Regions from separate parts of the Mesorhizobium sp. B283B1A genome, predicted to be linked through region 2. Evidence: predicted binding sites of a transcription regulator. Region 2 holds the regulator's gene; each other region holds the start of a gene.

Region 1 (7,646 bases), on a different contig from region 2:
TCCAGATCCGCCGCGAGTTTTTCCGCGGGCCGCGTCGCCAGCACCAGGTTGCGAGCCAATGCCACCGGGCCCCACGCGTGCCAGGCCAGCCGGTTGAGCGCGCCGCGCCGGATCACCTTCTCGACGCGGGCTCGCCTGAGATTTTCCCAGATCGCCAGGCCCTGCTTCGGATTGGCCGGGAAGTCGGCAATTACCCCGGCAAGCGTTGCGGCATCTTCGATGGCCATGGCAGCCCCTTGTGCCGCGAATGGGGTCATCGCATGTGCGGCGTCGCCAATCAGGGCGATGCCAGTTGGTGTCGTCCAGTGCTGCTTCTGGTCGACGGTATGGAGTGGCCAGGTCAGCCACGGGCCGGCCATTTCGACCAGTCTTGCAAGGGCTGCCGCCGTGCCGCTCATTGCATTGGCGAGGATGACGGGATCGGCACGACCCGACCAACCCTCGGCAATGCGCTCGCCTTTGGTGAAGGCGACAAGGTTGAAGGCATCGCCCTTGCTGACGGGATAGGCGACCATGTGGAATCCCGGATGCAGAAAAGTCGTGACACAATCAGCCGCCCCAATCGCGGCAAAGGCTTGTCCGGCGCCGCTATCGGCGGTGACGGTCGTGCGCCAGGCCAGTTCGCCGGAAAAACGGCTTCTTGACGATCCCCCCCGAGCCCGATCGACAACCGCGCGCACCGATGACCACACGCCGTCGGCGCCGACCAAAAGGAAGCCCTGTGACTGGACGATCTTGCCGTCCGTCTCCAGCGTCGCCGCCACACCATGGTCGCCTGTGGCAAAGCCGCTGACGCGCGCACCCTTGACCAGCTGAATATTCGGGCTTTCGGCGACGTGTGCGGTCAGCGCGCTCTGCAGATCGGCTCTGTGGGCGACGAGATAAGGCGCGCCCCAGCGTTCTTCGGCGGCTTGCCCGAGGGGGACACGCGCCAGTTCGCGCAACGTCCTTGCGTCCTTCAGCACGACGGCCTCCGGCCGCACCGCGGCCGGCAGCAGCCGGTCGAGCACGCCGAGCTGGCGCAGGATGCGTGTCGCGTTGGGGGAAAGCTGGATGCCGGCTCCCACGGCCTCCAGCCGCTGCGCCTGTTCGAACACCTGCACGGGGTAGCCGCGTTCGGCGAAGGCAAGTGCTGCGGTCAGCCCGGCAACGCCCGCTCCGGCGATGACGACTTGCCGGGAGCGCTTGTCGTCCATCAGGCCCGTCGCGGAAGAATCAGGCGGCCTGGTCGATGTAAAGGCAGCCCGCCGGCAGCGTTTCCGTGGCCTTCAGCTTCGGCGAATAGCGGTAGAGCGTCGAGCAATAGGGGCAGACCTTCTCATTGTCGTCACCCATGTCGAGAAACACATGCGGATGGTCGAAAGGCGGGTTGGCGCCCGTGCACATGAATTCCTTGACACCGATGTCGATTGCCGGAAAGCCCGCATCGTTCTGGAAATGGGGAATGGAACCGCCTGCCATCGTCGTCTCCTTAACGCAGTCTCGCATGCATCTGGATCATAACAGGTCTCTTTGCAAGATCGATGAAATGAAACTGTCGCAAAAGCCTGTCAGAGGATAAGTTAAGCCGGTTAACCGGCTGAGCTGGTGGGAAGAGCAGGAACAATGAACGAACTGAAGCCGGTGCAGAGCGAATTCATCAATGTCGAGGCGGCAAGCCCGGAGGGCGGCAATCCAGACCGTTTCGTCAATCGCGAATTTTCCTGGTTGCAGTTCAATCGCCGCGTGCTCGAGGAATCGCTGAACACCAATCATCCGCTGCTGGAGCGCGTCCGCTTCCTGTCGATCTCGGCCGCCAATCTCGACGAGTTCTTCATGGTCCGCGTCGCCGGCCTCGCCGGCCAGGTGCGCGAGGGCATCGTCTTGAAGAGCCCTGACGGGCGCACTCCCGAACAGCAGCTCGAACAGCTGCTGCGCGAGGTCGAGCGGCTGCAGGAAGACCAGCAGAAGAGCCTATCGGCGCTGACCGTGCTGCTCAACAAGGAAGGCATCGAGACCATTACGCGGGATGCGCTGACCAAGGACGAGAAGGCCTGGCTGGAAGAGCATTTCCAGGACCAGGTGTTTCCGGTGCTGACCCCGTTGTCGATCGACCCGGCGCATCCATTCCCGTTCATTCCCAATCTCGGTTTCTCGATGGCGCTGCAGCTTCGCCATCGCAAGAATGGCGAGGAGATGAGCGCGCTCTTGCGCCTGCCGGTGGCGCTGAAGCGCTTCATCCGCCTTCCGGATCGCAAACACCATGTCCGCTTCATCCCGCTGGAAGAGGCGGTCGGCCTCTATATCGGCAAGCTGTTCCCCGGCTATGAGGTCAAGGGTTCCGGCACATTCCGCATCATCCGCGACAGCGACATCGAGGTCGAGGAGGAATCGGAAGATCTGGTGCGCCTGTTCGAGACGGCGCTGAAGCGCCGCCGCCGCGGTTCGGTGATCCGCATCGAATTCGACAAGCTGATGCCCAGCGAATTGCGCGACTTCGTCGCCGGCGAGCTTGGCGTCTCGTCGAGCCGTATCAGCGTGCTCACCGGCCCGTTGGCGCTCAGCCAGATCTCCGAGATCGTGGCGGTCGCCCGCGACGATTTGAAGTTCACGCCCTACAATCCGCGCTTTCCCGAGCGCATCCGCGAGCATGGTGGCGACTGTTTTGCCGCCATCCGCGAGAAGGACATCATCGTCCACCACCCCTATGAATCCTTCGACGTCGTGGTGCAGTTCCTGCGCCAGGCCATGGCCGACCCCGAGGTGGTGGCGATCAAGCAGACGCTTTACCGCACCTCCAACGACAGCCCGATCGTGCGCGCGCTGGTCGATGCGGCCGAGGCCGGCAAGTCGGTGACCGCGCTTGTCGAGCTCAAGGCCCGTTTCGACGAGGAAGCCAACATCCGCTGGGCGCGCGATCTGGAGCGCGCCGGCGTGCAGGTCGTGTTCGGTTTCCTCGAACTCAAGACCCACGCCAAGATGTCGCTGGTGGTGCGCCGCGAAGACGGCAAACTGCGCAACTACGTGCATCTGGGCACCGGCAACTACCATCCGGTCACCGCGCGCATCTACACTGACCTGTCCTTCTTCACCACCGATCCGACGATCGCCCGCGACGTCGCCCAGCTGTTCAATTTCATCACCGGCTACGCTGAGCCGACCGACGAAATGCGGCTGGCGATCTCGCCTTTCACGCTGAGAAGCCGTATCCTCAAGCACATTTCCGCCGAAGTCGCCCATGCGCTGGAAGGAAAGCCGGCTCGCATCTGGATGAAGATGAACGCGCTTGTCGACCCGATCATCATCGATGCGCTCTATGATGCCAGCCGCGCCGGCGTCGAGATCGACCTCGTCGTGCGCGGTATCTGTTGCCTCAGGCCTCAGGTTCCGGGGCTTTCGGAAAACATCCGGGTGAAGTCGATCGTCGGCCGGTTCCTCGAGCACAGCCGCATCTATTGCTTCGGCAATGGCTATGGCCTGCCCTCGGACGAAGCGATCGTCTACATCTCCTCGGCCGATCTCATGCCGCGCAATCTCGACCGCCGCGTCGAGACCATGGTGCCGATCACCAATCCAACTGTGCATGAACAGGTCCTTGGCCAGATCATGCTCGGCAACATCATGGACAATCAGCAAAGTTTCGACGTATTGGCTGATGGAACCTCCCGGCGCGTCGTGCTGGAGGAGGGCGAGGAACCGTTCAACGCGCAGGAATATTTCATGACCAATCCGAGCCTGTCGGGACGGGGTGACGCGCTGAAGTCGCACGCGCCCAAGCGCATCGCGCAGTTCAAGCGCCGCAAGAAGAACGCCGCAGCGTCCGGCTGATGCTGTCTGATTCCCAGGGCCGGCTGCAGGACCGCCGACCGCTGTCCATCATCGACATCGGGTCGAATTCGATCCGCCTTGTCGTCTATGAGGGACTGGCGCGTTCGCCGACCATGCTGTTCAACGAAAAGATGCTGGCCGGCCTTGGCCGCGGCATCGTTTCGACCGGCAAACTCGATCCCGAGGCGGTGACACGCTCGATGGAGGAGTTCCGCCGCTTCCGTGCGCTTTCCGACCAGGCCGGCGCCGAGCACATGTATGTCTTGGCCACCGCCGCCGCCCGCGAGGCGATCAATGGTCCCGATTTCATCCACCGCGCCGAAGAGGTGCTGAAGACCGAGATTCGTGTCATCAGCGGTCGCCAGGAGGCCTATTATTCGGCGCTCGGTGTCATTTCCGGCTTCCACCCGGCCAACGGCATCGCCGGCGATCTCGGCGGCGGCAGCCTCGAACTGGTCGACGTCAATGGCGAGGCGATCGGCGATGGCATAACGCTGCCGCTCGGTGGCCTGCGCCTGCAGGACATGGCCAAGAACTCGCTTACCCAGGCGCAGAAGATCGCGCGCGACGAACTGGCGCGGGCCAAGCTGTTGAAGGGCGGGCAGGGCCGGCCCTTCTACGCCGTCGGCGGCACCTGGCGAAACCTCGCCCGGCTGCACATGGAGATGACCAACTACCCGCTTGGCGTCATGCACCACTACGAGATATCCGCCGAGAGCGCGACGGCCTTTCTCAAGCAGGTGGCAAAAGCCGAGATCGAGAAGATCAAGGGCATTGAAGGCGTATCGAAAAATCGCCGCTCGCTGCTGCCTTACGGCTCTATCGTCCTGCAGGAGATCATGGCGGCCATGCAGCCGTCGAAGATCATCGTCTCGGCACTCGGTGTGCGCGAAGGCTTCCTCTATTCACTGCTCGACGAGGCCGAGCAGAAGGCCGATCCGTTGATTTCGGCATCCGAGGAACTCGCCCGGCTGCGCTCGCGCTCGCTCACCCATTCGCATGAACTGGTCGACTGGACGGCAAAATCCTTTGCCGCCTTCGGCATTGATGAGACGGAGGACGAGGCGCGCTACCGCCACGCCGCCGCATTGCTGGCCGATATAGGTTGGCGCGCCCATCCGGAGTATCGCGGCAGGCAATCGCTCAACATCATCGCGCACGCCTCCTTCTTCGGCGTCGACCATCCCGGCCGTGCCTTCCTGGCCTTGGCCAACGCCTATCGCCACGATGGCATCTTCAACGAATCCATCGCGCCCGAAATCAAGGCGCTGGCGACGCCGCGCTATCTGGAGCGCGCCCGTGTGCTGGCGGCGATGATGCGCGTCGTCTATCTGCTGACGGCCTCGATGCCCGGCATCATGCCCAGGCTAAAGTGGGAGCAGCGCGCCAACGGCGTGCTGGCATTGGTGTTGCCGGCATCCCTGGCCGACCTCTATGGCGAACGGCCGGCCGGGCGCCTAGCGCAACTGGCGCGCATCACCAACCGCCGGCTGGTGCTGGCCGTCGAGGGCGGCCCGAGCATGTCGGTGAAATAGACACAGTCTACCAGAGCGCACGCGGATATCAGATCAACCCAATCGCGCCACCTTGCAAGCGGTTTCGCGTTTGATGACCGGCTTCCCCCACTCCGTCCCTGCTTCGCAGCGCCACCTTTCCCCCCTCCGGAGGGAAAGGAAGGGAGCGTTGCTGGACGAGCGTTAACGCCAAAGAACTTGGCGCCCTTCCTCTACCCCGTCGATCGGGGGAGAGGTGGCTCGGCGAAGCCGAGACGGAGTGGGGGTCGACCTGGCTCGGGACTAAGAAGATATCAAACCGCGTCGCGCCCGTCGGCCGACCAGGCGCCCGCACCGGCCATGCCCAGCGCCAGGAAGCCGCCCGCGATCGCAATGTCCTTCATCAGCATCTGCTGGTGCAGGAAGGCGAGCGTCGCATCGCCGGCGCCCTGGCCGTAATGACCGATGAAACCGGCTGCGATGCAGAAGGCGGCAAGCAGCAGCGCCACGATCCGCGTCTGGAAGCCGATGAGGATCAGCAGTCCGGCGATCAGCTCGAACAGGCCCGTGCCCCAGGCGGCAAGCGTGGGCAGCGGCAGGCCCAGGCCGGCGAAATAATTGGTGGTGCCGGCGATGTTGGCGAGCGCCTGGAAGCCGGACGGTACGAACAGCACGGCAAACAGCAGCCGCGAAACCAGGAGCAATGCGTTGCGAGCCATGGCCCATCTCCCTTGTCGCCGCACGATCGGGCTCAGCCGGCGGCCAGGCAGTCTACTCCTGCGAGGCTGCGGCTGAAACCGGAGAGCCGCCTATTTGAGACAACGAAGAAGCGGCGCGAAAAATTCCGTGCCGCTTCCATTTTCAAGGCTTGGGAGGGAAGGCTTGGAGCAATTCCGAGGAAAAGCGCATAGCGCTTTCCCTCGGGAACTGCGTCAGAACAGGGAAACTCAGCCGCGCTTGGCGTCGATAGAGTAGGCGCCGGCGCCCGACGAAGCCAGCAGCAGGAAGCCGCCGGTGATGGCGAGGTTCTTGAGAAACTGGATCATCTGCATCTGGTCGGCCCAGCCGGTGTGGGCGACAAGGCCGGTGGCGACCGTGAAGATCGCGAGCACCCAGGCGGCGATCCTGGTCTGGAAGCCGACGAGGATGGCGAGCCCGCCGAGCAGTTCGATCAGGCCGACAACGACGGCCGTCACGGTTGGCAACGGCAGCCCGAGGGCGCCGAAATAGCCAGCGGTTCCGGAAATGGCAGTCAGCTTGCCGAAGCCGGAAAGCAGGAAAATGACCGCGAGCAGGATGCGGCCGAGCAGGATCGTGACAGAACTATTGGACGCTGTGCCGGCGCCGGCGGCGGAAGTGTTGGTGGACATGGTGGCTCTCCGAATGGGTTGAATGACCACCCAGATAGACGATGCCGACTGTTCACCAAAGCCGCCTATGCGGCGACACATTGTTCACAGGTCATACATTTCCGCGATCGCGCGACACGCGCGAAATTCGTGTCGGATGACGCGGTGAAGGGGGTAAATTTTCCCGCCGAAAACCTCACCCCGGATGGGTCATGTCCGCGGGCCGCACCAGCCGGTCATAGTCGGCCTCGCTGACTAGGCCGGTGGCCAGCGCTTCCTCGCGCAGCGTCGTGCCCTTTTTGTGCGCGGTCTTGGCGATCTTGGCGGCGTTGTCGTAGCCGATGGTTGGCGCCAGCGCCGTCACCAGCATCAGCGAGCGGTCGAGGGCCGCCTTGATGTTGTCTTCGCGAGCCTCGATGCCGACGACGCAATTGTCGGTGAAGGAGACCGAAGCGTCGGCGAGCAACTGCACCGACTGCAGGAAGTTGTAGGCCATCAGCGGGTTGTAGACGTTGAGCTCGAAATGGCCCTGGCTGCCGGCGAAAGTGACGGCGGCATTGTTGCCGAACACCTGCACGCAGACCTGGGTCAACGCTTCGCACTGTGTCGGGTTGACCTTGCCCGGCATGATCGACGAGCCGGGTTCGTTTTCCGGCAGCGACAATTCACCGAGGCCCGAGCGCGGCCCGGAACCGAGGAAGCGGATGTCGTTGGCGACCTTGAACAGGGCAGCGGCAGCGGCATTGATGGCGCCGTGCGAGAACACCATGGAATCGTGCGCCGCGAGCGCCTCGAACTTGTTGGGCGCGGTGACGAAGGCGATGCCGGTAATGGCGGCGATGCGGTCGGCCACCCGCTCGGCGAAGCCAACCGGCGCGTTGAGGCCGGTGCCGACGGCGGTACCGCCCTGCGCCAGCTCCTGCAGGCCGGGCAGCGTCAACTCGATGCGCTTGATCGACGAGGCGACCTGCGCCGCATAGCCCGAGAATTCCTGGCC
Region 2 (7,646 bases):
TCGGCGCTCGATCCGCTGTCGACCGCCAAGATCGAGGAGCTGATCGACGAATTGCAGGCCGACTACACGATCGTCATCGTCACCCACAACATGCAGCAGGCGGCGCGCGTGTCGAAGCAGACGGCCTTCATGTATCTGGGCGAACTGGTCGAGTTCGACAAGACGGAGAAGATCTTCACGTCGCCCCGCGAAAAGCGCACGCAGGACTACATCACCGGCCGCTTCGGCTGATCACGCATACGAGGACCAGGATCATGGCCGAACACACGGTTGCAGCCTTCGATGAAGATCTCGGACAGATCAGCAGGCTGATCAGCGACATGGGCGACCTCGCCGGCTCGATGGTCGGCGGTGCCACCAAGGCGCTGCTGAACTCCGACAATGCGCTCGCCCAACGCGTCGTCTCCGATGACGCGATCATGGATGCGCGCCAGCGCGAGCTGGACGACCGCGCCATCACGTTGATCGCAAAGCGCCAGCCGATGGCCGACGATCTGCGCCACGTCGTCGGCTCGATCCGCATGGCCGGCGATCTCGAACGCATCGGCGACCTTGCCAAGAACATCGCCAAGCGCGTCGGCACGGTCGGGCTCTCCGCCACGCCGCGCGACCTGTCGCACTCCATCGACGCGATGGCGCAGCTGGTGCTGATCCAGGTTCAAGGTGTTATCGAGGAATATGCGGCGCGCGATGCCGCCGCACTGGCCAAGCTGCGCGCCGACGACGAGCGTATCGACGTCAAATACACTTCGGTGTTCCGCGAACTGCTGACCTACATGATGGAAGATCCGCGCAACATCACCGCCTGCACGCATCTTCTGTTCTGTGCCAAGAACCTCGAACGCATCGGCGACCACGTGACCAACATCGCCGAGAATGCGTATTATGTGCTGACCGGCACGCAGCTGCCCGCCAATCGCCCGAAGCAGGACGAAACCGCGATGTCGGCGCCGGCGGCATAGCAGGGGTGACCAGCCGATGATCGCGCCACGCATCATGGTGGTGGAGGATGAGGAGCCGCTAGGGGTGCTGCTCCGCTACAATCTGGAATCCGAGGGCTACCAAGTCGAGGTGGTGACGCGCGGCGATGAGGCGGAGATCCGCCTGCAGGAGAACGTGCCCGACCTTCTGGTGCTCGACTGGATGGTACCGGCGGTGTCCGGCATCGAACTCTGCCGGCGCCTGCGGATGCGGCCCGAGACCGAGCGGCTGCCGATCATCATGCTGACCGCGCGGGGCGAGGAGAGCGACCGCGTGCGCGGCCTGTCGACCGGCGCCGACGACTATCTGGTCAAGCCGTTCTCGACGCCGGAATTCATGGCACGCGTCAAGGCGCTGCTGCGCCGCGCTAAACCTGAAGTGCTGTCCAGCGTGCTCAAGGTCGGCGATATCGTGCTCGACCGCGAATCGCACCGCGTCTACCGCAAGAAGAGCGAGATCCGGCTCGGACCGACCGAGTTCCGCCTGCTCGAATTCATGATGCGCCATCCCGGTCGCGTGTTCTCGCGCAGCCAGCTGCTCGACAATGTCTGGGGCGAGACGATCTACATCGACGAGCGCACCGTCGACGTGCATGTCGGGCGCCTGCGCAAGGCGGTCAACAACGGCCGCATGCCGGATGTGATCCGCACGATTCGTGGGGCGGGCTACGCGATCCGGGAAGATTAGGTTCTTCGGCGCGGAAGGTTAGAAAGTCGGATTTCGTGCTTAAGCCGGATCGCTTTACCTTGGCGATTGGCGAAAACGTCCATTGCTTCGTCATCCACGGGCGGAGCAAGGAGCGAAGCGACGCGGCGTAGACCCGAGGATCCATGCCGCGACTTCGAAGCGTTGCCTCGGCGCGGAATTCTGCTCCGCTGCACTCCGTGGCCAAGGTCGCGGCATGGATCCCAGGGTCTCCGCGACGGAGATTCGCTCCTGCTCCGCCCAGGGATGACGAAGTCGTGAGGCTTTGTCCAACCCACGGATGTTACGATGGCTTCGATTTCACGCCACGTTCTTCCCAGCCGCGCCTGCTCTCGCCTGCACGCCCGGCGCGAAAATTTCCTGGTCGACGAAGGTCAGTGCGCGCATGGCGCAGCCTTCGCGGATCAGCGGCAGTTCGTTAGGCTCGGTGTCGAAAGAGATCGATTTCGAGTGCTGGCCGCCGGCGGTCTGGGCAATCGCCTCGCGCAAGGCCGGCTCGATCAGGTCGAAGGCGGCGGCGCTGACGCCGACAATGGCGACGGGGGCGGGATCGATCAGCGCGAACAGGCTGCCGAGGCCATAGCCGAGTGCCTCGCCGGCCCTGCGATAGGCCTGGCGCTCCGGTCCGTCCTTGTCGCGCGCCGAGGCCGCCAGCGCCCGCATGTCGGCGTCGCTGACGTCGACCGGTTCGGTGTCCTCGCCAAGCTGTCTCGCGTTGCGCCAGATGGCGTAGTTGCCGGCATAGGCCTCGACGCAGCCGCGCCGTCCGCAGCGGCAGAGTGCGCCGTCCGGCCGGTGGATCATGTGGCCGAATTCGCCACCCGACGAGTGGGTGCCGGTGAACAGTTGGCCCTTCAGCACAAGGCCCATGCCGATGCCGTGAGACAGCAGAATGGCGATGAAGTCGTCGCGGTAGCGCTCGGGATCGCGCCAGCGCAGCGCCACCGCCATCATGTTGCAGTCGTTTTCCATGGTGGCGGGGATGCCGAACTCGGCCTCGAATATGTCGGCGAACGCGATGTCGGTCTGCGGCGTGATCGGCGACCACAGCATGGCGCGCGCCTCGGTATCGGTGATGCCCTGGATGGCCAGTGCGATGCGGGCGACGCTGCGGACATCGATGTCGGGATCGTCGATGCGGCGCCGCACGATGGCGACGCATTCGCCGATCAGCGCCTCGCGCGACATGGTCAGCGTGTCCAGCCGGCGCTGTTCCTCCGATATCACCTGGCCGGCATAGTCGATGACGGCGACCGACAGGAAATTCAGCGACAGCACCACGGTCATCACCGCCGCCGCCTCCGGGTTGAGTGTGAGGCCGACCTGCGGTCGACCGCGTTTCAGCGACCCGGCCTCGCTCGGCTTGCCCTCGGTCAGGACGCCTTCGCCGATCAGGTCGGAGGAGATCGCCGAGATGGTCGAGTGGCTGAGGCCGGTGGTGGCGGCGATCTCGGTGCGCGAAGGCTGACCGGCACGGCGCACGGCCGAGATCACCATGGCGCGGTTGCGCCGGCGCAGATCGTCGTGGCGGATTCCGACCGACATGTTCACCCACATCCTCCCGGTCGCCGCGGCCTTTCGTGCCTCCCGAAGGCCGCCAGCGAAGCCGCCAAATACTGGCAGAAGCGCCGCACGCTGTCATTATTTATTCCGGAGCTCGAAAAAAAGTCCGCGGCACCTCAAAATCCATCAGAATCATTGTTGACAGTGTTCCGGCGATGGACCAGTGTTTTTTCGAGGCTCGAAAAAATAGGGCCTTTGTGCCGGCCTTAGGGTCAGTTTGGTCGCGCCATACGCGGCGCAGGGAGGAATATCATGAAGAAATTCACAGCCGCCATCCTGGCGGGTGTCGCCATGTCGCTGACGCTTGCGTCGGTCGCGCAGGCGAAGGACAAGGTCATCGGTGTTTCCTGGTCCAACTTCCAGGAAGAGCGCTGGAAGACCGACGAGGCCGCGATGAAAAAAGCGATCGAGGCCGCCGGCGACAAGTACATCTCCGCCGACGCGCAGTCCAATCCCGGCAAGCAGCTCACCGATGTCGAAAGCCTGATCTCGCAAGGCGCCAATTCGCTGATCATCCTGGCGCAGGACGCCTCGGCCATCGGCCCGGCGGTGCAGAAGGCATTGGACGAAGGCATTCCGGTCGTCGGCTATGACCGCCTGATCGAGAACAAGGACGTCTTCTACCTGACCTTCGACAACAAGGAAGTCGGTCGCTTGCAGGCCAGCGCGGTGTTCAAGGCCAAGCCGGAAGGCAACTACGTCTTCATCAAGGGCTCGGGTGCCGATCCGAATGCCGACTTCCTGTTCTCGGGCTCGATGGAAGTGCTCAAGGAAGCCATCGACAGCGGCAAGATCAAGAATGTCGGCGAGGCCTATACGGACGGCTGGCTGCCCGCCAACGCCCAGAAGAACATGGAACAGTTCCTGACCGCCAATGACAACAAGGTCGACGCGGTGGTCGCGGCCAATGACGGCACCGCAGGCGGCGTCGTCGCGGCGCTGACGGCGCAAGGCCTTGCCGGCACCGTGCCGGTGTCCGGCCAGGACGGCGACCATGCGGCACTCAACCGCATCGCGCTCGGCACCCAGACCGTGTCGGTGTGGAAGGACGCGCGCGAGCTCGGCAAGAACGCGGCCGAGATCGCCTCGCAACTGGCCGACGGCAAGAAGATGGCCGACATTGCCGGTGCGAAGGACTTCACGACGCCTGGCGGCAACACCGTCAAGTCGCTGTTCCTGACACCGGTTGCGATCACCAAGGACAATCTCAACGTGGTCATCGACGCCGGCTGGATCAAGAAGGACGAGGTCTGTGCAGGCGTCGCCGCCGGCAGCGTCGCGGCCTGCAACTGATCCGAAGACGTCAGACAATGAAACGCCGCGGCTGCCAGGCCGCGGCGTTTTTTCAAGAAGATTTGTGTTTCCGCCGCGGGCGGGTAGCTTCCAGGCTCTATTCCGGCATCCGCGTCAGACGGCAAGCCGGCGGGAGGATTTCATGACCGACACGACCTCAAATGCACCGGCCGACACCGCGCGGGCATCGGAACTAGGCGCGGTCGCCCGGTTTCTGAAGGCAACCGAACTCGACACACGCATGCTTGGCATGGTCGGTGCGCTGCTGGTCATCTGGGTCGGCATTCACATCCTGTCGGGCGGACTTTTCCTGACACCGCGCAATCTCTGGAACCTGTCGGTGCAGACGTCCTCGGTCGCGATCATGGCGACTGGCATGGTGCTGGTCATCGTCATGCGCAACATCGACCTTTCGGTTGGCTCCGTCGAAGGTGTGATCGGCATGATCATGGGCGTGGCGCAAGCCGAATTCCTCATTCGCGTCATCGGCTTCCAGCTTGGAGATCCCTGGCTCTGGATCATTGCACTGGCCGCCGGCGTGGTGCTCGGTCTCCTGATCGGCGCATTCCAGGGCTTCATCATCGCCTACCTCGAAGTTCCGGCCTTCATCGTGACACTGGGCGGCCTGCTGGTCTGGCGCGGCATGGCGTGGCTCATCACCAACGGGCGCACGGTCGCGCCGCTCGACGCCACATTCCAGCTGATGGGGGGCGGACCGAGGGGCTCGATCGGCGCCACCGCCAGTTGGATCATCGGCGCCGTTGCTTGCGCGGCTGTCGCTTTCGCGCTGCTCAATGGTCGATCGCAGCGCAAACGGTTCAACTTTCCGCTGCGTCCCGTCTGGGCGGAAACCTTTCTCGGCGTAGTCGCCTGCGCTGCCATCCTTGGCGCGGTGTGGATCGCCAATTCCTATCCGTGGCCAATCGGCATCGTACGCCAGTACGCTCAGCAGAACGGCATCGCCATTCCTGAAAATGGACTGTTCATCGCCCACGGCATTGCCATACCGGTGCTGATGGCGGTCGCGGTCGGCATCGTCATGACGTTCATCACCAAGCGCACCCGTTTCGGCCGCTACGTCTTTGCCATCGGCGGCAATCCGGAGGCCGCCAATCTCGCCGGCATCAACACCCGCTGGGTGACGATGAAGGTGTTCATGATCATGGGTGTGCTGGCCGCGATCAGCGCGGCGATCTCGTCGGCCCGTCTTAACGCGTCGACCAATGCGCTGGGCACGCTGGACGAGCTTTTGGTGATTGCCGCCGCCGTTATCGGCGGCACCTCGCTTGCCGGCGGCTCCGGAACGGTGCTCGGCGCCATGCTCGGTGCGCTGCTGATGCAGTCGTTGCAGTCCGGCATGGTGCTGCTCGGCATCGACTCACCGCTGCAGAGCATCGTCGTCGGCGCCGTGCTCGTCGTCGCCGTCTGGCTCGATACCGTCTACCGCAAGCGGGTCTAGGGAAGGAGAACCATCATGGCCGACAACACCGCTCCCGCATCTGCTCCCGCCGGCACGTCGCTGGTCGACATGCGCAACATCTCGATCGCCTTTGGCGGCATCCGTGCCGTCGACGACGCCTCGATCGATCTTTTCCCCGGCGAGGTCGTGGCGCTGCTCGGCCACAATGGCGCGGGCAAGTCGACCCTGATCAAGATCCTGTCCGGCGCCTACAAGCGCGATGCCGGCCAGATCTTCGTCAATGGCGAGGAAGCGGCGATCTCCAACCCGCGCGACGCCAAGAAATACGGCATCGAGACGATCTACCAGACGCTGGCGCTGGCCGACAATGTCGACGCCGCCGCCAACCTGTTCCTCGGCCGCGAGCTGATGACCGCCTGGGGCACGCTCGACGACGTCGCCATGGAGGCCGAGGCGCGCAAGGTGATGGGGCGGCTCAATCCCCGCTTCCAGCGCTTCAAGGAGCCGGTGATCAAGCTGTCTGGCGGACAGCGGCAATCGGTGGCGATCGCGCGCGCGATCCTGTTCAACGCCCGCATCCTGATCATGGACGAGCCGACCGCCGCACTCGGTCCACAGGAAACGGCGCAGGTCGGCGAACTGGTCAGGCAGCTCAAGTCGGATGGCATCGGCATCTTCCTGATCAGCCACGACATCCATGATGTGTTCGAACTGGCCGACCGGGTCTGCGTGATGAAGAACGGCCAGGTCGTCGGCACCGCGCGTACCACCGACGTGACGCAGGACGAGGTGCTCGGCATGATCATCCTGGGCAAATGTCCTCCGGGGGCCATTCCTGGGCCGGGTGCGCTGAAGATCGCCGCCTGAGGCCTTTTGGCGGTCCCATCCACCCGTCGGCACTGTTGCCGCTCACGTGATGTATCAGTGATCACGATGGCATGGCATTGCCATTGTGTTGACCCGGCGATTTGCCCATAAAGGCCTGATATCGCTCATGGACCGCATCATCCGTTGAAGAAGCTTTTTCCAATCGTCGCGTTCATCGTGGTCGCGCTGATCAGCATGACCATGGCGGGGTTTGCTTATTTCGCGACGCAGGAAGCCGCCCGCATCAAGTTCGAAGGGGCGGCCGACGATGCGCTCAACCGAATCGAGAGCCGTATCGACCTGCATCTGTCGCTGCTGCGCTCCACGCAGGCTCTGTTCGACGCCCGCAACGGCGACATATCGCAGAATGAGTTCAAGGCATTCTTCAACGCGCTGGATATCAAGGACAATTTCGCCGGCCTGCGCGGCATAGGGTTCCTCCAACTCGTCAAGACGGGCGACGAGGCGGCGGTCGAACGCGATATCCTCCACGATTTCGGCGCCAGCCATCCGGTCTATCCGGATACGACGCAGCCCTGGCGCGCGCCCATCACTCTGTTCGAACCGGTGGATCCCTCCAACCAGGCGAGTATCGGCTACGACATGTTCAGCGAGCCGGTGCGGCGCGCGGCGATCGAAAAGGCAATGGCGGACGACCAGCAGCACGCGAGCGGGCTGGTGCAACTCGGCCAAGGCACCGGCGCCGCGCAGACCTTCACCGGCTTCCTGGTCTTCGTGCGGCTCAACGTCGAAACCGCGCCCGAGGTCATCAACGCATCGCGATCCTCGACCGCGGGCTTTCTCTACGCAGCCTTCC
Region 3 (7,646 bases), on a different contig from region 2:
CAGTGTTGCAATGGAGGCGCCACCTGTGAAACTGCCAATCTCCCCTCCTTGCGGGGGAGATGGCCGGCAGGCCAGAGGGGGGTGCTGTCCCGCCGACGTCTCGCCTCATTCTGGAAGATGCCTACTCCTGTTCAGCCTGGATCCTGTTGTAATCGTGGATCGTCCGGCTGAGCCTGCGGCGCAGGAAGTTGGAGATGTTGTCGAAGATGAAGACGACCACCAGCGTCAGCAGAACCATGTAGAAGACGTTGGCCCAGTTGGAGTTGGTGCGCATCGCTTCCCACAATTTCAGGCCGATGCCGCCGGCGCCGACTGCGCCGATGATGGTAGCGCCGCGGGTGTTGGATTCCCACTGGTAGAGCGTCTGGCTGATGAACACGGGCACCACTTCCGGTATCACGCCGTAGCGCTGCACCAGAAGGCCGTTGGCGCCGGTCGAGACAACGCCCTCGCGCGGCTTGTCGTCGATGTTCTCCAACGCCTCGGAATAGGTTTTGCCGAGCGTGCCGATCTCGGTGAAGAAGATCGCCGCGCTGCCGGCCAGTGGCCCTGGCCCGAAGGCGCGGGTGAAGAACAATGCCCAGATCAGCATGTCGACCGAGCGCATGAAGTCGAAGAAGCGCTTGAGCACTTGGCTCAGCAATCCGCTCGGCGTGATATTGCGGGCGGCGAAGAATGCCAGCGGAAAGGCGACGATGCCCCCGAGCAGCGTGCCGAGAAACGCCATGACGATGGTCTGCAGCAGCTTCGTCCAGACGTCGCCGTGCTGCCATTGGGCGTTGTTCCAGATGTTGTCGCCGGCAAGCGCGAGGTTCGAGGTGCCGGGTTTCAGCTGCGGCCCGGACACGATCAGCGAGACCACGTCTCCCGCCGATTTGCCGAAGAAGGGCGAGCGGGTGTCGAAGACGAAATTCGCCCAGCCGAGGAAGCGCTTGCGCACTTTGACGCGGTCGACGGTGACGCGCACCTCGCCGGCGAAGCCCATCTTGGCGACCACTTCATCGTCATGCGCGGTGATCCAGTCCGGCACCGGGCCTGAGATAACCGGCTTGCCGCTGGTCAGCGTGACAGGCACGGTCTGGCCGTTGGCCATGATCGTCGCCTGCGCCTTGTCGAAAGTGACGGATTTAGCCGGCCCGTCGATCTGCACGGTGAACGTGCCGTCCGGGTTCCTGATCACCCAGTCGGGGTTCGGCTTCTCGCCAAGCGCGGAGAAGCGCGGATATTTTGGCGTGATCTCGGGTTGGTCGAGGCGAAACTCCGGCTGCAGATCGTAGCTGACCCACTGCGACAGGAACAGCGGCAGGCGCTCCCAGTGCGATTCCCGCAGCACCTGCGGCAGGCTGAAGAACCACATCGCATAGGCGAGGTAGAGCACCGTGCCCAGAAGCAGGAACAGCGGACCGAAGCGCTTGTAGGCCGGCCGCCGGAACACCTGCGGAAAGCGGTCCTCGATCGCGCTGATTTCGTCTGACGTCATGGTCGCCATGATTCATCTTTTTGTTTGACCATGATCTCTTCCGAAAACCGGCCTCCACTTTTCGGTACCATGGTCTAAGCCCCCATCACGAAGGCCTGCTCGCCGACGAGCTTGCGGCGCAGCCAGGCTGAGAACTGGTCGACGATGAAGATGGTGGTGAACAGGAGCAGCACCAGGGCCAGCGTCTTGGCGCCGAAGCCGCGCGAGATGGAGAGCTTGAGCTCCTCGCCAATGCCGCCGCCGCCGACCGCACCCATGATGGTGGAGATGCGAACGTTGATCTCGATCCGCAGCAGCGTGTAGGACATGAAGTTCGGCAGAACCTGCGGCAGGCCGGCAAAGCGAACCCGCTCGAACCAGTTGGCGCCAACCGCCCGCAGGCCTTCCTCGGCCCGCATGTCGATGTTCTCATTGATCTCGTAGAAAAGCTTGCCCAGCGCGCCGATCGAATGCAGGCCGATGGCGATGATGGCGGCGACCGGGCCGATCGAGACGATGGCCGCGAACAGGCCGGCGATGACGATCTCGGGGAAGGCGCGCAGCAGCTCCATGAAGCGCTTGACGACCAGCCGCAGCAAGGGGTGCGGCGTCAGGTTGCGCGCGGCGATGAAGGAGAATGGCACGGCGAAGACGAAACCGATGAAGGTGGAGACCAGCGCCACGTTCACCGTGGTCAGCATCAGCTCGAAATATTCGGGGATGTAGAAACCGCCCCAGACATAGACGCGGCCAAGCGGGAAGTTGAATTCCTGGGTGCCGGTATCATGCGGCGAGGCGATGTCGAACAAAGCCCGCCAGACGTCATTCCAGTCCTTGGGGACGAGCCAGCTCAGGAAATCCAGGATGTGCGGCAGCCGGTCGAAGAAATGGCCGGCATTGGCTTCGTCGGCGAACCACATGCTGGCGAGCATGGCGACAAGCAGCAGCGCGACGCCGAGGGCGGTATAGAACCGGCGCAACGACGTCTGCCGTCGCCAGGCATCGGCCATCTGGTGGGTAACGCCAGAAGAGGGGGCTGTCACGGAAAGGGTCATGATCGGAGATGCAAAAAGGGCGGCGTTTTCAGCGCCGCCCTTTCCGATTTCGCCGTTAGCCGCCGATGGCTGCCTTACGGGCTTCGACGATGACGTTGTAGAAGTCCGCCTTCACCGGAACGTAGCCGGTAAAATCGCCGCCTTCCACGCCTTCGAAGCAAGCCTTGTCCTTCTTGGGCAGGTCGGTGAAGAAGGCGGTCAGCTTGGCGGTCATGTCGTCGCCAAGCGCGGTGCGCACGACGAGCGGGCCGTTCGGAATCAGGCCCGAGCGCCAGACTTCGACGAAGTCGTTGGGGTCGACGGCGCCCTTGGCGACTTCCTTGTGGAAGGTGCCCGAAGTGTAGCCGTTCTTGAAGTCGCCGATGCCCGAGGAATCGTCCACGGCGACGTCGACCTTGCCGTCACGCACGGCCAGGACGTTGTTCTCGTGGCCGCCGTTGAACTGGGTCGAAGCGAAGAAGGTCTCGTTCGAAGCGCCGGTGTCCTTCGGGATCTGGGTCAGCGGGATCAGGTAGCCCGAGGTCGAATCCGGATCGGCGTAGCCGAGCTTCTTGCCCTTGGCCGATTTGATGTCGGTGATACCGGAGGACTTGAGTGCCAGGCCGATCGAATAATAGCCGGTGGCGCCGTCGGTCTGCTGGGTGGTGAGGATCGGGGTAACGGCCTTCGGGTCCTTCAGCGCGACGCTGGCGTAGCCGGAAGCGCCGAGTTCGGCGAAATCGAGCGTACCGCCGAGCAGGCCCTGGATGACGCCGTCATAGTCGGCGGCCGGGAACAGCGAGACCTTTTCGAAGCCGAATTCGGCCTTCAAATGGTCGGCCAGGCACTGGTAGTTGCGCAGCCGGTCGGTTTCGTTCTCGCCACCGAGAATGCCGACGCGGAATTCCTTCATATCGGCGGCGTGGGCCATGCTGGTGGCCATGGCGAGCACCGAAACGGCGCTGAGAACCATCTTCCTGAACATTGATATCTCTCCTGTAGGTTCCGGCCCCGCGCCGGCAGCGTTATCGATTTTGACAGGTGCCCTTGACGCGGGCGGACGATCCGAGCCGCTCTTTCTTGAACTCAGTAAGCTGGGAATGCAGGTTCGAGCGGTCCGGCGGATGCGGCGATCTTTCGCTTGAAGGCAACGCTGGTGGAGGTGATGGCCTCCGAAATCTCGCCACCATTGCTGTCGGCGCCGTAGACGAGGCGGACGGCCTCGCGGTCGAGCTCTTCCGGCGCGCCATCGAAAACGACCTTGCCGGCGGCCATGCCGATGATGCGGTTGCAATAGGTGCGGGCGGTATCCAGCGTGTGGAGGTTGGTGACGACGGTGATGCCTTCGCGTAGATTGATGTCCTGCAGCGAATCCATCACCACCTTGGCATTGAGCGGGTCGAGCGAGGCGATCGGCTCGTCGGCGAGAATTACCCTGGGCTGCTGCATCATGGCGCGGGCGATGGCGACGCGCTGCTGCTGTCCGCCCGATAGCGTTCCGGCGGGCTGCAGTGCGGTGCGGGCGATGTCGAGCCGCTCAAGGGCGGCGACGGCCTCGGCGCATTCGGCGCGGGAGAACATGCCGAAAAGGTTCGATATCGTCGAACGGTGGTTCAGCTTGCCGAGCAGCACATTGGTGAGCACGTCGAGGCGCGGCACCAGGTTGAACTGCTGGAAGATCATGGCGCAGTCGCGCTGCCAGCGCCGCAGCGGCGAGCCGCGCAACTGGGAGACCTCGGCGCCGTCAAAAAAAATCGACCCCTGGCTGGGATCGATGAGACGGTTGATCATGCGAAGAAGGGTCGATTTGCCGGCGCCGGAACGGCCGATGACGCCGACCATCTGACCCTGCGGGATCGAGATGTTGATATCGCTGACAGCGGTGTTCTTGCCAAATCGTCGGGTGACGCCGCGGATTTCGAGCGTGGCTGAGGTTGCTGGCATGGGCAGGTTCCCGTCAGGACCATGTTGATCGTCAGGCTTCTCGCCTAACGCAGCCACATGAACCTGCCGTGTCGCCTTGATGTCAGTTTTGTTACGCTCCACAGGCGCTGCGTCATGCGCCCGTTTCCGCGCGATCAGCCGAGGACCAGCAATTCCTCGAAATGCTCCATGTCGCGGAAGCTGCAGAAGGCGGGCGGCTTGATCTCGATGACCGGCGCCCGGCGCGCGAAAAGCGCCAGGCAATCGTCGAACAGCGTCTGCCATGCGGCCGCCCTGTCGTCGGCAAGACGCTGGATCTGATAGGCGAGGGTGATGTGGAAGACGTAAGCGCCGTGATCGGGGTGCCGGTACCCGAACGGCACCGCCAGGGCATCGCGCCATTGACGCATGATGCGCACGTCGTTGTCGGTCGCGCCGACAACGGTGAGGCCGGTCGGCACGATTTCGACCACCCTGATGTTGAACGGGCCGAAGCCCCGAAAATCCTTCAGCCGTTGCAGATAGAGGCGGGTCATCGCCTCGATGCTGGTGTCGAGCGGCACATCCTGAGGCCAGTAGGGCAAGCGGCGGCGATATTCGATGATGCCCTGGAACAGCGTCATGTGCAGGCTGGAGACAGGGGTGAAGGCGAGCCGGTCGGCGTCGGGCATCGCCAGCATCTTCTCGCGCACCGCAAGCACCACGGCCTGCGACGGCGAGCCGCCGACCAGATGGCTGACAACGGTGTTGCCGGGCTCGATCAGGAAGCTGCCCGAGCTGTCGTAGCGCGTGCCGAGATGCGCCGGTGGGGTCGGGTTGGAGCCGGCAAAGAATCCGGCGAGCGAGGGGCTGATTGTGTCGGGCATTGCGATCTCCTTGGGGAGATGGCCTCGTGTCCGAGTCGTGTGTCAAGGATATGAACGAGTTCCCATGACGACGATGTGAGGAGCTATCCCTCGTATTTCTCCAGGAAGGCTTCGGCAGACAGTTCCCGGAAATCGTCGAGTGAGGCACGCAGCCGAGCGTGATCCCAATCCCACCAGGCGAGTGCCTGATAGCGTTCGGCCGTTCGGCGGTCAAAGCGCTCGCGGATCGGTTTTGCCGGCACGCCGGCGACGATCGTGTAGGGGGCGACATCTTTCGATACGACGGCTCCAGCGCCAACCGCCGCGCCATCGCCGACCGTTATGCCGGGCAGGACGGTCGAGCCATGGCCGAGCCAGGTGTCGTGGCCGATGGTGACGCGCTTGGCGCGACGCTCCGCGAAGAATTCGCTCTCGTGCTCGGCGTCGTCCCAATAGTCCGAGGCGCGGTAGGTGAAGTGGTGCAGCGTCGGCCGCCACGTCGGGTGGTTGGTGGCATTGAGGCGGACGCTCGCGGCGATGTTGGCAAACTTGCCGATCGTCGCGCACCAGACGGCGCAATCCTGCATCATGTAGGAATAGTCGCCGAGTTCGCTTTCCGAAACCCGGCTGCGGTCGGCGATCTCGGTCCAGCGGCCGAGCGTAGAATTGTGCACCTCCGCTGTCGGGTGAACCAGCGGCGTCTCCGACAATTTCCTGGTCATGCGGCGAGTTTTCCCGGAGCGAAAGCGGTGACGTCGATGATGCGGTCGGCCACCGCCTCGCGCACGTCGTGGTCGTGGAAGATGCCGAGCAGGGCGACGCCATCCGCCTTCTTGGCGGCGATGAGTTCGATCACCACGTCGCGGTTCCTCGCATCGAGCGAGGCGGTCGGCTCGTCGAGCAACAGGATCGGGTGTTCGGTGATGAAGCCGCGCGCGATGTTGACGCGCTGCTGCTCGCCGCCGGAGAAGGTCGCCGGCGGCAGCGCCCAGAGTTTCTCCGGCAGGTTGAGCTGTGCCAGCAGCGCGCGCGCCTTGCCTCTTGCCGCCTCACGGTCCTCACCGCGTTCGACCAGCGGCTCGGCAACCACATCCAGCGCCGAGACGCGTGGCACGGTGCGCAGGAACTGGCTGACATAGCCGATCGTCTGCCGGCGCACGGCAAGAACGGTGCGCGGACTGGCGTTGGCGAGATCGATCAGCGCGTCATCGTGCGTGACGATGATCTGGCCCTCGTCGACGGCATAATTGCCGTAGAGCATTTTCAGGATCGAGCTCTTGCCGGCACCGGACGGGCCGCCGAGCACCGTGCATTCGCCGGCCCTGATGGAGAACGAGACACCAGCGACGACCGGCAGTTTGATGCCGTCACGCAGGTGCATGGTGAAGCTCTTGGCAACGTCGGAGACAACGAGCGGCGTCGGCATCAGAGGGTTCTCCAGTCGTTCGTTTGCGGGCCAGCGCCCCCCTCTGGCCTGCCGGCCATCTCCCCCTCAAGGGGGGAGATCGAAAGCTTTTCGGCCTCGCACATTCTCCGACGTCGAAAATTGGCGAAAACGGAAGTGACAGCCAATCTCCCCCCTTGAGGGGGAGATGGCCGGCAGGCCAGAGGGGGGTGCCTTGGCGCCATCGTCACACCTGCAAAATCGAGGAAACGAGCAACTGGGTGTAGGGCGCGCGCGGATCGTCGAGCACGCGGTCGGTGAGGCCGCTTTCGACGACGCGGCCGTCCTTCATCACCATCATGCGCTGCGACAGGAGGCGCGCCACGGCGAGGTCGTGGGTGACGACGATGGCCGCGAGACCAAGATCGGTGACCAGCCCGCGCAGGAGGTCGAGCAGGCGGGCCTGGACCGAAACATCGAGGCCACCAGTTGGCTCGTCCATGAACACCAGCCGTGGTCCGGTGACGAGATTGCGGGCGATCTGCAGGCGCTGGCGCATGCCGCCGGAGAAAGCGCGCGGCTCGTCGTCGATGCGGTCTTGCTCGATCTCGACGCGCGACAGCCAGTCGACGGCGGTGGCGCGGATCTTGCCATAGTGGCGGTCGCCGACCGCCATCAATCGTTCGCCGACATTGGCGCCGGCAGACACCGTCATGCGCAGGCCGTCGGCCGGGTTCTGATGGACGAAGCCCCAGTCGGTGCGCATCAGGAAGCGGCGCTCGGCCTCGCTCATGCGGTAGAGCTCGCGGAACTGGCCGTCGCGCATGCGGTAGCTGGCGGTGCCGGACGAGGGCAGCAGCCGCGTCGACAGGCAGTTGAGCAGCGTCGTCTTGCCGGAGCCGGATTCGCCGACCACAGCCAGGACCTCGCCCGGCCAGAGTTCGAACGAAACATTGTCGCAGCCGACGCGTGAGCCGTAGAATTTGGAGAGCGCCGAGACG

Evidence for each region. Region 2 encodes PhoB, which activates phosphate uptake and scavenging genes when phosphate is short. Its sites were predicted from a motif close to TGTCATNNANCTGTCAT; they were not measured.
Region 1: LB577_RS00515 (RNA degradosome polyphosphate kinase) is a predicted target of PhoB. The motif match lies at 1,525-1,541, and genes of this name have one in related genera.
Region 3: phnC (phosphonate ABC transporter ATP-binding protein) is a predicted target of PhoB. The motif match lies at 4,517-4,533, and genes of this name have one in related genera.

Annotation. Positions count from the first base shown of each region.
Region 1 is NZ_JAIUIQ010000001.1:90,212-97,857, forward strand. Features, by position in the region: gene LB577_RS00505 (FAD-dependent monooxygenase) at 1-1,196, opposite strand, end outside; gene LB577_RS00510 (zinc-finger domain-containing protein) at 1,216-1,461, opposite strand; gene LB577_RS00515 (RNA degradosome polyphosphate kinase) at 1,606-3,807, shown strand; gene ppx (exopolyphosphatase) at 3,807-5,342, shown strand; gene LB577_RS00525 (DoxX family protein) at 5,615-6,019, opposite strand; gene LB577_RS00530 (DoxX family protein) at 6,248-6,670, opposite strand; gene fumC (class II fumarate hydratase) at 6,846-7,646, opposite strand, start outside.
Region 2 is NZ_JAIUIQ010000011.1:53,455-61,100, reverse strand. Features, by position in the region: gene pstB (phosphate ABC transporter ATP-binding protein PstB) at 1-231, shown strand, start outside; gene phoU (phosphate signaling complex protein PhoU) at 255-962, shown strand; gene phoB (phosphate regulon transcriptional regulator PhoB) at 979-1,668, shown strand; gene LB577_RS11700 (ROK family protein) at 1,987-3,231, opposite strand; gene xylF (D-xylose ABC transporter substrate-binding protein) at 3,502-4,542, shown strand; gene LB577_RS11690 (sugar ABC transporter permease) at 4,685-6,001, shown strand; gene LB577_RS11685 (ATP-binding cassette domain-containing protein) at 6,017-6,829, shown strand; gene LB577_RS11680 (CHASE domain-containing protein) at 6,974-7,646, shown strand, end outside.
Region 3 is NZ_JAIUIQ010000016.1:117,756-125,401, reverse strand. Features, by position in the region: gene phnE (phosphonate ABC transporter, permease protein PhnE) at 122-1,489, opposite strand; gene phnE (phosphonate ABC transporter, permease protein PhnE) at 1,555-2,514, opposite strand; gene phnD (phosphonate ABC transporter substrate-binding protein) at 2,570-3,478, opposite strand; gene phnC (phosphonate ABC transporter ATP-binding protein) at 3,580-4,437, opposite strand; gene LB577_RS16175 (DUF1868 domain-containing protein) at 4,572-5,282, opposite strand; gene LB577_RS16170 (DapH/DapD/GlmU-related protein) at 5,366-5,983, opposite strand; gene phnL (phosphonate C-P lyase system protein PhnL) at 5,980-6,687, opposite strand; gene phnK (phosphonate C-P lyase system protein PhnK) at 6,893-7,646, opposite strand, start outside.